4 regions of the Peribacillus sp. RS7 genome follow, and region 3 is predicted to be linked to each of the others. Evidence: predicted binding sites of a transcription regulator. Region 3 holds the regulator's gene; each other region holds the start of a gene.

Region 1 (3,067 bases), 1.6 Mb from region 3:
CACACCACTTACCACGCAGCCACAACCATCAGTATCATATTTCAACTGTAAATATCCTTCTTGTCCCTGTACCTTATCGGCTATTTTCTCAGCCGCTCTTTCCGTCCATTCAATATACATGATTACATGCCTCCCGATGTCTTTGCATTCCCCCATTATAAACGATAAAAATGTTTCTGTTAACGAAACTGCCTGCTTCCTTCTGCAAAATCGGCCGACATGAAAATCACTTCTTCCATTGACCGTGCTACAAGTCAGATTCCCTTTGCCCGATGATTTCCTTTTATCAAGATGAAAATACAGTAAAGAGGATCGATGTCGTTCCGAAAATGAAAGGCTGTCCCTTGAGAACAGCCCTTCCGCTCATTATTCCATTATCCTTACATCCGCTATATCGGAAAGCCTGATATAGTGAGCCTGCTGAAAGCGATCAACGATATGAAGCTTTTGGGTGAGCTCATTATAATAATGAATCCTGCCGATTAACAGCTGATACCGGTTTCCTTCATAATGAGCAATCGCGACATCCTTTCTTTCCTCCATCGCTTCCCCCATAACCGCATTCATTTCTTCCAGTTGCTGCTCATCCAGGATGCGCTCCGTTTCATAGCCATCCTCCACCACCCAATCCCGCAGCATCTTCACATGCTCCGGCAACATCATCGATGTCCATTTGATACGGCCGCGATCACGAATCATTCTTTTCCCTCCCTTCAAAGTCAACCTTACGCCTTATGCCCACCAAGCAGCCTGCTTCGGTGAACAGCTGTACCCGCTTCTGTATACGAAACTGCACGCAATAACGATTTGGGTCCATATTTATGGCGGATTCGATCAACCGTGTAACTCAATTCCCGCTTTTTCCAGCGCGAAGCATCAAATAAAGTCAGCTGCATTTCGTTATCATCCACAATATTCGAGAGTCGGACCTCTATGCTCCGAACCGTTTTTTGCTTATAGTTCTCATGAAAAAGCTCCAGGCAAACTTTATATAACTCCATCGTAATGTTGGTCGGTTCGCTGATCGAACGCGAACGATGGAAACCACCGCCAAACTCATCCTTGCTGTAACCAATGCTTAGGCTGACCGTCCTTCCTGCCTTGCGATGGGTACGTGCCCTTCTTCCAACTTCTTCGCAAATTTCCAGCATGACCTGCTTGACCTCATGCTCCGCCTTATAATCCCTAAGCAGGATTTGACTTTTGCCAAAGCTGACCTGCCCTTCGATGATCACTGCCCCCATATCCGATAAATCTATTCCCCACGCATGGTGGTAAAGCTGATTGCCCATAATTCCAAACTTCGCTTCAAGTAATTCAAGATCATAATTGGCAAGCTGCCCAACCGTGAATATTCCCATTCCATGAAGGGTTTTTTCTACGCGCCTGCCGATTCCCCACATTTCACGAAGCGGGGAAATCGGCCAAAGTTTGTTTGGCACATCCTCATACTTCCATTCTGCAATCCCTTTATGTTTGGCTTCCAAATCAAGGCAAAGTTTTGCCATAAGCATGTTCGGACCAATTCCAATGGCACATGGGAGCTGTAATTCCCGTTCGATTTCATCTTTTATCTTTTCAGCTATCACCCGGGCATCTCCCCATAAAGAAGCGGCACCATCGACTTTCACAAAACTTTCGTCCACACTATACACGTGAATCGCTTCTTTGGGCACATAACGGTTGAACAAGCGGGTGATTTCTGTCGAGACCCTTAAATAGGTCGCCATTTTGGGTTCAACGACGACAATCCTTGGATCATTCGGAATCTCAAACATCCGCGAACCTGTCTTGATGCCAAATTCCTTCTTCATTTTTGGAGAAGCTGCAAGCACAATGCTCCCCGTCCTCTTCAAATCACCAACCACCGCCAGATAACAATCGAGTGGATCCAGACCAAGCATGACCGCAGAACAGCTTGCATAAAAACTTTTCATATCGATACACATAATTGATTGTTTCGGCATCGTCCCATAATCCATCATTTCTTCACCCTAACAAGAATATACGTTCGCTTTTATTATATTCATAACTTTAACCGAATATACGTTCTTATTCAATGGAAGTTTTCATACAAATTTCTACTTTTTATTGTAATTTCCTTGAAAAATATAATAGACCCTAAAAACGGATAAATTACCATATTTAAACTATGTTTCCATATAGTTTTTTTCAAATAGATTAATTAGTAACTTGAATAATTTCAAGTGAATCCATATGCTTAGTTTTTTAAAATTCATCCACCCTTTTCAATAGACTTTCGTCTATTTAATTTTAGTCTTACTACTCATTTTTTGTAATGTAATTGTAACCAAAATTATGTCTAATTGTCATAATGGTATTGTAGGATAATATTGTTAAGAATAATAGAGAGATAGATAGAGAGGAAATGAAAATTATGAAGAAATGGATCGCATCAGCTGCTGTTGCATCTGCCATGATGCTAACCCCACTGCAAGCCTTTGCAAATATCGGAGATCAAACCCTCAGACCCGGAATGACACATAGCGATGTCAAACAACTACAACAACTTTTAAAAACCAAAGGTTATTTCACATATTCAGGTTCACTGACTACATATTACGGCACCTATTCTGTATCTGCAGTAAAAAAATTCCAAAAAGCCAAAGGATTAACTGCCGATGGGATTGCAGGCCGAGGCACATTTAATGCGCTTGGTGTTTATAATGTCAATAATACAAGCCTGATCAGCTATGCAAAAACCTTAATAGGCAAACCCTATAAATGGGGCGGAACAACACCGACTGGATTCGACTGCTCAGGCTTCGTCTATTACGTATTCCAGAAATCACAAGGAATTACCTTACCTCGTACAACATCATTGCTCTATTCCAATACAGGTTTAAAAGTATCATCACCAGCTAAAGGTGATCTTGTATTCTTTGATACTTCTTCTGGAAGAACAGGAGTATCCCATGTTGGGATCTATATCGGAAATGGTCAATTCATCAGTGCTACGTCTTCTAAAGGAATAACCATCACGAATATGGATAATTCTTATTGGAAACCAAAATATTTAGGTGCGAAAACGTTATAAAATCCAGGA
Region 2 (3,067 bases), 750 kb from region 3:
ATTCCCCGTTTGCCTGAACAATTGCAAATCATCAGGAGCATATTGCCTGTAGGGCTGATCTAACGTCAGCGAGATCGTTACACTCCTGCACAGCTTCATCATTTCTTCCACAATCAATAATTCCTGTGGCGTCAAGCTATAAAAACCATCGATATATATATCCGCATTCCTTATATATGAAGACTCTGACATTTTCTCGATAAGCAAAGTGAAATAGTCTTCGGAATCTAAATATTTGTCAACCATTTCATCCTCAAAAGCCTGATAGACCAATTCAAGGTCATGCAGTTTATCCTGAATGCCGCTGCCGGACGGTGATGTTTCGGCCAAATAATTTTGAATGTCATCAGGTTGGATGCAATACTGCTTGAACTCAGCCAGCATTAGTTCCATCTGTGCAATGAACCCCTGCTTATCAGCAGAGCGGCGAAACATCTTTAAATCTTCCTTTTTATCATCCATGATCTTCCGTATCAACATATTAACGCCAACGCTGTCCAAATGTAGCCGGCTCATTCCCCCAGTTTCCTGAAGAACGCGCCAAGCCAGCCTGCTAAAACTGAAAACCTGTGTCCGGATCATTCCGGCAAGGCCTGTTGTTTTAATTAATTTATATTCAGATAGAAACGTCATCTGATCAGGAACGAGGTAGATAATTGGATTGCCTTCGGGATCTTCTGCCAATTTGGAGCGAATTTCGTCCAATATATGCGAAGTTTTCCCTGCACCCGATCTTCCCAGTAAAAAACGGAGTGACATCTCTTTTCCCCCTTATACAACATAATATCTAGATCTATCATACCAGAAATACTTTCTTTTTTATGACTAGGTTTCTGTTTCCAATTAGGCACACTTTCAATTATTTTACCGTTTCCCTTAAAAAAACACCAATCGTACGTTCGCGTTTTCCCCAAAAGAAAAAGCCCTCATAATTTTCGGGCTTCGAATCATTCACCTGTAAATCTATAATTGAATTCTTTGAGCGGCCAATATCGAACATCGACTTTACCGATAACATTTTCAACAGGTATATAACCAAAGTGACGGCTGTCCGCACTTTCAAGACGATTATCACCCATGACAAAAAGCTTGCCCTCCGGGACTGTGGTCATGTCCGTCAATTCTTTTAAGGTAAAATCACCCGTAAAATCCTGTCCCGGAAAACCTTCCTTATATTTCTCAAGATAAGGCTCATCCACTTTCTCACCATTTACGTAAAGCCAATCATCTTTATAACGAATGCGGTCACCTGCAATCCCTATAACTCGCTTAACATAATCTTCTTGTGAATTCGCATGAAAAACAATAATGTCAAATCGGTTGATATCATGAATCTGGTAATTGATTTTATTCACGACAAGTTTATTACCATCTTCAAGGGTCGGCTGCATCGATTTTCCTTCAACATCATAGCTTGAAAAGAAAAAAGTACGGATTAAGATGTAAATAACAAAAGCTATCATGGCTGCTTTTATCCAATCGGATAAAGTATTCTTGTTTGTTTTTTCCATCTAGTTCAACCCCTACTACATTTATATACTAATTTATTGTCCTTCTTCTCTCTTCATGCTTTTATTTAACCGGACTTCCAGTCTTTTTCCTACATACCACAGGATAAAGATGACAATCCCGATAATGATCGTACGCACAGGTTTATGTATTAAGGACACTAAATCGTAACCTACGAAGCTGATCGTAAAAATCATCACCGCTTTCCCTCCTACGACTGCAAGTCCATATTGCAAAGGACTGACTTTTGAAAGTCCTGCCACGATATTCACGATAGCCGATGGAGTAAAAGGGAAGCAGAGCAGTATGAACATGGGACCGAATCCATGGCTTTCCACCCAAACCATCAACCTCTGTACCTGCTTATGTTTTTGCAAAAATCGAAAAAACCTCATTTGACCATATCTTCTAATAATAAAAAAGATCAAAAAAGAACCAGCTACAGCACCAATCCAAGAAAATAAAAACCCCCACCAGAGACCAAAAGCCGTTGCATTAGCAAGCACGAACACCACTAAGGGCAAAAAGGGCAAAAAGGCTTCCAGCATCGGCAGTAAGATCCCAGGAATTGGACCGAATGAGCGATATTGCTGAATAAGCGCCGATATATGATCAAGTGTAAACCACTCACGTATAGTATCCAAATCCATAATTATCTCCCTCGACATGCTACTATAAAAGCAGCATAAACTTATTAAAAACCGTTTATTTTAGATATATCACTTTCCCCTGAAATTGCAAGAATTATTATCCATATATCTTCATACTTTCCCTATCTCAGGAAAACATAATCTTGTTAACAAAAATTTCATCATTTATCAAAATTGCTTGCATATGCACTGAAAATGCATTAGGATTAAAAAACGAGAACAAACGTTCTAACTTTTACTAAGTATACATATTAATATTGTAAACGTGCTACTTTAGAAAGGAGCGGTCATGATGACCCGCATTCCAGAAGATGACCGAAATATGATTGAAAAAGCCATCTACCTCCCTATGGTTATTACAGTCTTGAACCGGGATCTCAAGGTCATCGAAATTAGTCCGTTTAAATTAAAAAGGCCCTATTCGGAACTAGTCGAACATATTTTAACGGTGGTCCAGGACGATCTTGCCGAGGTACGGCGCTATTTGCGCAAGGAGAATATTAAAGTAAGTCAAATCAAACGCGATGAATCCTTCACGATGTATTGTTTTTTATATAAAGGATACGAGGAACATCATAATTACTTCAATCCCCGCCTTCGCAATAAAACCGAAGACTTGTTATGTTATTACTTTTTCGAAAAAAGTCTCCGCTCAAGGGAAATTTAGCGGATTATCCCTATTGCAGACATCCTCCATATTGTTTGCCTATGAATGATGGGTGATTGGAGTCTTTCGGGAAGGATACAGATGCCTGGGGGAAGGAAGATATGACCATTAAATCGCATCTGATCTTTCCTGGCATAAAGATAAGGGATTTCAATTTTTCCACTGTCCTTAACGAATAATAGGTTGGGCTGGCATGCTCATAATTAATCGTCATTTTAATCACCACTTTAATTCTGTACAA
Region 3 (3,067 bases):
AAAATTTTTAATAAAGAATCCAATGAATGATTACAAAAGGCCAATCAGCACAACATTTTCGGTTCATCTAATAGATGAAAACGGTAATGAAATTCGTGAAAAAAGCTCAATTAAGGTAATGGACGCCGAAAATTTTTCTGGTACTCTTCCAGAAGTACCTAAATCAGGTGTTTATAATGTAACGATTGATGTCAAGGAAAAAAATGTGAATGGTACTGAAAGAACCCGTACATTGATTCGTTCGGTCTATATAGAAAAATAGTAATAATGATTAGAAAAGACCTTCTCTTAATTGAGAGGTCTTTTTTTGGGATGAAATGTATTGAAATAATTCAGCAAAAGGAAACAGCCAGGCCGTATTTCATATTGGTACTAAGTGAGCGGTTGATCGAAGGGTATTTAGCAAGTCAAATCCCCCTGCAACAAAAAAGATTCATGAAATCCAACGAGTGCCATCTAGGGTCTAATCCGTCTTTTGATAAGATTCCCTATAAGATAAAATACCAGTTTTGAGTGCAGAATAATTGCCAATGCTTGCATAGCCATAAAACCAGCCCATGAAAATTCCTGCAACCAAATGATGACGGTGGCTAATGAAAATGGAAATGAATAAGCCAATACCCAAAGCGATGGTAGGGATGAATTTTGATGGAATATGAAAAATGACCTTAATAAGTTGAGTAAGAATCATGATGGTAGGAATGGCTATCACTGCATCCCAAAAGTTTGTATGGATGGTTGGGTAGTCCATAATGTCACCACCTTAATTTAGAAGTTTTATAAAATTAATTTTTACCAATTATAAAAGGTTTATACCATAGTAATTCAAAAGTTTATGCAAATGGTTATGAAGATTTTCAGCTTCAATTAAAAAGCCATCAATCCATTGAATATTAATTGGTTTGATGGCTTTTACTAGAGAGGGAGAATGATTAATCCAAATTGAAGCCATACTTTGTAAGTTATCACCTTATTGATAATAGTGAAAACAATTAATAACATTTTTTTTGCTGGACAAGCTGTAAAGTTTCTCATAGTTTAGAATACGATAAGAATGAAGATATCCAACTAATAATGGGAGGTTCTAATGAGCGAGGAATCGTTTATTAAGGAAATTGCCCCTTATGCCCAGAAAATTCAAAAGGAATTTAAAATTTTACCTTCTGTTGTCATTGCACAAGCTTGTTTGGAGAGTGGTTATGGGACAAGCTTATTAGCAAATCAAGGGAAAAATATATTCGTACAAAAGGTGACTATAAAGGAGAGTCTGTCAGTATTCAAACAATCGAATAAGTCAACGATGCGCCTGTTCAAGTATGGTCCAAATTCAGAAAATATCCAACATGGGCAGAAAGTTTACAAGATCTTGCCAATCTATATGTAAAGGGGACTTCATGGAATAGAAGTTTGTATACAGCTGTCATTAGGAAAAAAGATTACAAAAAGGCACTTCAAGCAATATTCGATGCGGGCTACGCCTCGGACCCGAAATATATAGAAAAACTGGTGAATCTAATCGAAACAAGTGATTTAACTAAATATGACGCAAGCAACGAAGAGGTCTATCATATAGTCAAAAAGGGGGAATCCGTCTCTGAACTTGCCAAAGCATATGGTTCTACACAAGTGCAGATTCAACAGTGGAAGGGTTGGCCGATCTTAATCTCATTAAAGTGAACCAAAGATTAAGAGTGAAATGAACTTTTAACAGGGAGCGGGATTTTAACGCTCCCTTTTTTTATTGGAATGCGGGTTTCCTATTTTTCAAAATACATATATCCAGAAAGGCGTTAGTTTCCCTTTCATCCTGCATAAATGAGAAAGGATGTTAATAATCTTAAGAAAACTCGAATCTATCAAAAAAATATATCAAAACCTAGTCTTCCATATGCATAATGAGAGAATTCGGGACATAAATTAAACAAACAAAAAAAGCGCGGTTAGCGCTTTTAGTGTATTTGTCTATATAAGCCTATAACTTTTCCAAGTATCGAAACATCTCTTAAAATAATTGGTTCCATATTCGAGTTCTCAGGCTGAAGCCTTATGTAATCCGGTTCCTTAAAGAATCGTTTTACAGTGGCTTCATCATCTTCCGTCATGGCCACGACGATATCTCCATTATTGGCGCTGCTTTGTTGTTTCACGATGACATAATCTCCATCATGAATTCCTGCTTCGATCATACTTTCACCCATGATTTCCAGCATGAATACATGGTCATCATGCGGAACCATGCTTTCGGGAAGCGGAAAGTATTCTTCTATGTTTTCGATGGCCGTTATCGGCATGCCCGCTGTTACTTTTCCAAGTAACGGAACGTTCACGACATTAACTTTGGGGATATTGTTCGCTTCCTCCAAATTCAGTATTTCAATGGCCCTCGGCTTGGTTGGGTCACGTCTTATCAGGCCTTTACTTTCCAGGCGGGATAAATGTCCGTGTACTGTTGAACTTGATGCAAGTCCAACTGCTTCACCAATCTCCCGTACGGAAGGTGGATACCCTTTTTGGCGGACCTCTTCTTTAATGAAATCAAGGATATCTTGCTGCCGTTTTGATAGTTTAGTCATATGTGCACCTCTTCTCCAATGTTCTTTGCTACATTATAGCATGGCCCCCAACTCTATACAAACATAAGTTCGAATTTTGTTGTTGACTGAAACAAACGTTCGTATTATAATTTGGACGTAACATACGAACGAACATTCGCTTTGGAGGGATATTTATGAAAAAATTATACAAAAATTATATTTCTACGATTCTATTAGCGGGATCGGTATTCATCTTTTCAATTTTATTCTCTTGTACATTAGACAATGATCAAAAAAAGGATTTCCTTTCTATAGAAGTAAGTGAAGGCGACACCCTATGGGGAATTGCCGAAGAGTATGAAGAAGCTGATTTGACAAAAAAAGAATTCATTGGTTGGATAGAAGAGCATAATGGAGTCAGGGCGGATACGATTATACCTGGTCAAGTCATTGTCATACCGGTTAAAGGGGAAGAACTTGTTCAGAATTTGGCCAGTCAGCAGTAAGTAGTGAAGGTAGGGTATTATGAAGGC
Region 4 (3,067 bases), 220 kb from region 3:
CCAAGCAAAGTGAAGATGATTGTCATGGGTTCCATCGTTTCACCTCCCCTTGCTATGAACTTTTTACATAAAATGTTGAACTGTCGGCAAGTACATTGCACATAAATTCAATATACAGCACTTAATTTTCAAAATTTTAGTTTGAAAAATTGTAAAATATACATATTAATTGTATAGTTGAGAATTTTTATTGTCAAGCGTTTGTCCCTTATGTATCAATGATTATTCAAGTTTTCTTAATATCAACCATCATTAACTACAGCATTCATTATGGAAGAAGTCTGGATATCTGTTTTCAATGCCATTTAATCCGCTGAAAATTTCGCACTTTTCTCACAATATATAGAAAAGGCCTAAGCGAACAAGCTTAGGCCTTTTCCTACCATTAATCAAGTAATTCAAAATGCTCTTCTGTTTCATTTTCTTCTGGTGGTAATTCATGCTCTCCATCAAGATTATAGTGATCTCTGATTTTCCGAGAAATTTCCAGAGCGATATCCTGATTTTCTTTCAAGAACAGCTTCGCATTTTCGCGGCCTTGTCCGACACGCTCTTCATTGTATGAGTACCACGATCCGCTTTTAAGGACGATATCAAGATCTGCACCCATATCGATGATTTCACCTTCCTGGGAAATCCCTTGACCATACATGATGTCAACTTCTGCTTGACGGAATGGTGGAGCAACTTTGTTTTTTACAACTTTGATTTTGGTTTTATTACCAACGATTTCATTACCTTGTTTTAATTGTTCCGCACGACGCACTTCCAGACGAACTGTTGAATAGAACTTCAATGCCCGGCCTCCCGGAGTCGTTTCTGGATTTCCAAACATAACACCTATTTTTTCACGTACTTGGTTAATGAAAATGGCAATGGTATTTGATTTATTAATGGCACCAGACAGTTTTCTAAGTGCCTGAGACATCATCCGGGCTTGAAGACCCATATGGGAATCTCCCATTTCGCCTTCTATTTCAGCTTTAGGAACAAGTGCTGCCACCGAGTCAATGACAATGATATCTACCGCTCCACTTCGAACTAACGCTTCAGCGATCTCTAAGGCTTGTTCACCAGTATCAGGCTGCGAAAGCAGTAACTCATCAATATTCACACCAAGTTTTTCTGAATACGCTGGATCTAAAGCATGCTCGGCATCAATGAATGCAGCCGTGCCTCCAGTTTTTTGTACTTCTGCAATAGCATGTAAGGCAACAGTCGTTTTACCGGAGCTTTCAGGTCCATATATCTCAATGACCCGGCCTCTTGGATATCCGCCCACTCCCAATGCTACGTCCAATGCTAAAGAACCGCTTGAAATCGTTGAAATCCTACGATCAGTCTGTTCCCCAAGTTTCATAATAGAACCTTTACCAAATTGTTTTTCAATTTGTTTTAACGCCATATCTAAAGCCGCTTGACGATCACTCACTCAATTTCCTCCTCTATATTCAAATAATCGGCTGTCCGATTAAAGGTGTACTTACGTTAGCAATTTATTTGAGATCAAGGTTTGCATCCTGTCTCAAAACCTATCTTTACTATATACTCTTTTTACTATTTTGCCAAGCAAAAAGTCGAACATTCATTCGTTTTTTTCTTGCGGGATATTCTTTGTAAAAAAGCTTTTTATCTTAATGAAATCTCCATTTCCTTTCACTTACTCCCTAAAAAAAACATTTTCATTGAATTAACTTTTTTCTTTTTTCCCTTTTTTTCAAGAAACAAACTTCTTGAACCAAATAAAAAGCAGAGCTGTAAAAAGCTCTGCTTCAGCGTTCATAAATCCCTTAATAGGTAATGACATCCGTACTTCACACTGCGAATACGGTTCTGCGCCCTGCTTCCGGAAAGGTTCAACTCTTTGAAATGAGTGTTTCCATCCCGATATGAAATGCCGATAAATACTGTCCCTACAGGCTTGCCTTCTTGTTCATCCGGCCCTGCGACACCCGTAAAGCTTATGCCTACATCCGCATCGAGCTTTTTCCGGACATTAGAGGCCATTTCCATTGCACACTCACCGCTGACCACCCCATGCTCGGAGATGGTATTATCACTGACGCCGAGGACATTCGACTTCGCATCATTCGTATAGCTGACAATACCGCCTTTGAAGACTTTACCGGCGCCTGGGATGGTTGTCAGCTGTTCTTGGAACATCCCTCCGGTCAAACTTTCGGCTGCCGCGATCGAAAGCTTGCGGACCGTCAATTCTTTTACAAGTTCCTTTATTAGCGAAGTATTATCACTTCCATAATAGAACTTACCTACCCTGCTAAGAATTTCTTTTTCCGCTTCTAAAATAAGCTCATCGCATTTTTCTTTAGAAGAGTCTTTAGCGGTGATCCTTAACGTCACTTCCCCTTCGGCTGCCAACGGAGCAATTGTCGGATTCGTTTGATTGACAAGGAGATCTTCAATCACCGTTTCCAGTTCGGCTTCACCTATCCCGTAAAACCGAAGAACCTTGGAATCGATCCGTTCATGCTTTTCCAATTTATTCATGATCGATTCATAACCATAACTTAAAAACATCGGCTCCATTTCACTTGGCGGCCCAGGCAGGAGCATATATGTAATCCCGGATTTGGACAAGACCATTCCCGGTGCCATGCCATGATCGTTTGCCAACACTTCACTGCCTTCTAAGACAAGGGCCTGCTTTTTGTTGTTTTCCGTCATGGTCCGTTCCCGTTTTTGGAAGTAAGCTTCAATGGATTGCAAAGCTTCATCATTAAAAACCAGCTTTTTCCCTATATGGCGAGCAATCGTTTCCTTCGTTAAATCATCTTTGGTAGGACCGAGTCCACCGGTAAAGACAATCAAGTTCGCCCTTGATTCAGCGATTTCTATAGCTTGTTGCAATCGCCGGTCGTTATCCCCAACCACAGTATGGTAAAAAACATTGATCCCCATTTCCGCAAACTGCTGCGATAAGAATCTTCCATTAGTGTTATTGATTTGTCCTAAAAGAAGCTCTGAGCCCACTGCAATGATTTCTGCATCCATCTTTTCAAAACCACCATTCGTTTTACTTAGAATTAACAAATACTTCTTTGTTTTT

The links. The regulator LexA, encoded in region 3, represses DNA repair genes until DNA is damaged. The targets are predictions, from matches to a motif close to CGAACATATGTTCG.
Region 1: ACDZ29_RS00470 (UV damage repair protein UvrX) is a predicted target of LexA. The motif match lies at 2,040-2,053, and genes of this name have one in related genera.
Region 2: addB (helicase-exonuclease AddAB subunit AddB) is a predicted target of LexA. The motif match lies at 889-902, and genes of this name have one in related genera.
Region 4: recA (recombinase RecA) is a predicted target of LexA. The motif match lies at 1,579-1,592, and genes of this name have one in related genera.

What each region holds. Positions count from the first base shown of each region.
Region 1 is NZ_CP168135.1:73,412-76,478, forward strand. Features, by position in the region: gene ACDZ29_RS00460 (iron-sulfur cluster biosynthesis family protein) at 1-120, opposite strand, end outside; gene ACDZ29_RS00465 (YolD-like family protein) at 367-699, opposite strand; gene ACDZ29_RS00470 (UV damage repair protein UvrX) at 726-1,985, opposite strand; gene ACDZ29_RS00475 (C40 family peptidase) at 2,399-3,058, shown strand.
Region 2 is NZ_CP168135.1:3,316,123-3,319,189, reverse strand. Features, by position in the region: gene addB (helicase-exonuclease AddAB subunit AddB) at 1-759, opposite strand, end outside; gene lepB (signal peptidase I) at 948-1,511, opposite strand; gene ACDZ29_RS16700 (TVP38/TMEM64 family protein) at 1,545-2,159, opposite strand; gene ACDZ29_RS16695 (hypothetical protein) at 2,452-2,826, shown strand.
Region 3 is NZ_CP168135.1:4,067,172-4,070,238, forward strand. Features, by position in the region: gene ACDZ29_RS20420 (esterase/lipase family protein) at 1-262, shown strand, start outside; gene ACDZ29_RS20425 (hypothetical protein) at 464-751, opposite strand; gene ACDZ29_RS20430 (glucosaminidase domain-containing protein) at 1,088-1,384, shown strand; partial or broken gene ACDZ29_RS20435 (hypothetical protein) at 1,369-1,470, shown strand; gene ACDZ29_RS20440 (LysM peptidoglycan-binding domain-containing protein) at 1,507-1,677, shown strand; gene lexA (transcriptional repressor LexA) at 1,950-2,573, opposite strand; gene ACDZ29_RS20450 (LysM peptidoglycan-binding domain-containing protein) at 2,729-3,040, shown strand; gene ACDZ29_RS20455 (recombinase family protein) at 3,060-3,067, shown strand, end outside.
Region 4 is NZ_CP168135.1:3,844,430-3,847,496, reverse strand. Features, by position in the region: gene rny (ribonuclease Y) at 1-35, opposite strand, end outside; gene recA (recombinase RecA) at 386-1,432, opposite strand; gene ACDZ29_RS19315 (competence/damage-inducible protein A) at 1,780-3,012, opposite strand; gene pgsA (CDP-diacylglycerol--glycerol-3-phosphate 3-phosphatidyltransferase) at 3,035-3,067, opposite strand, start outside.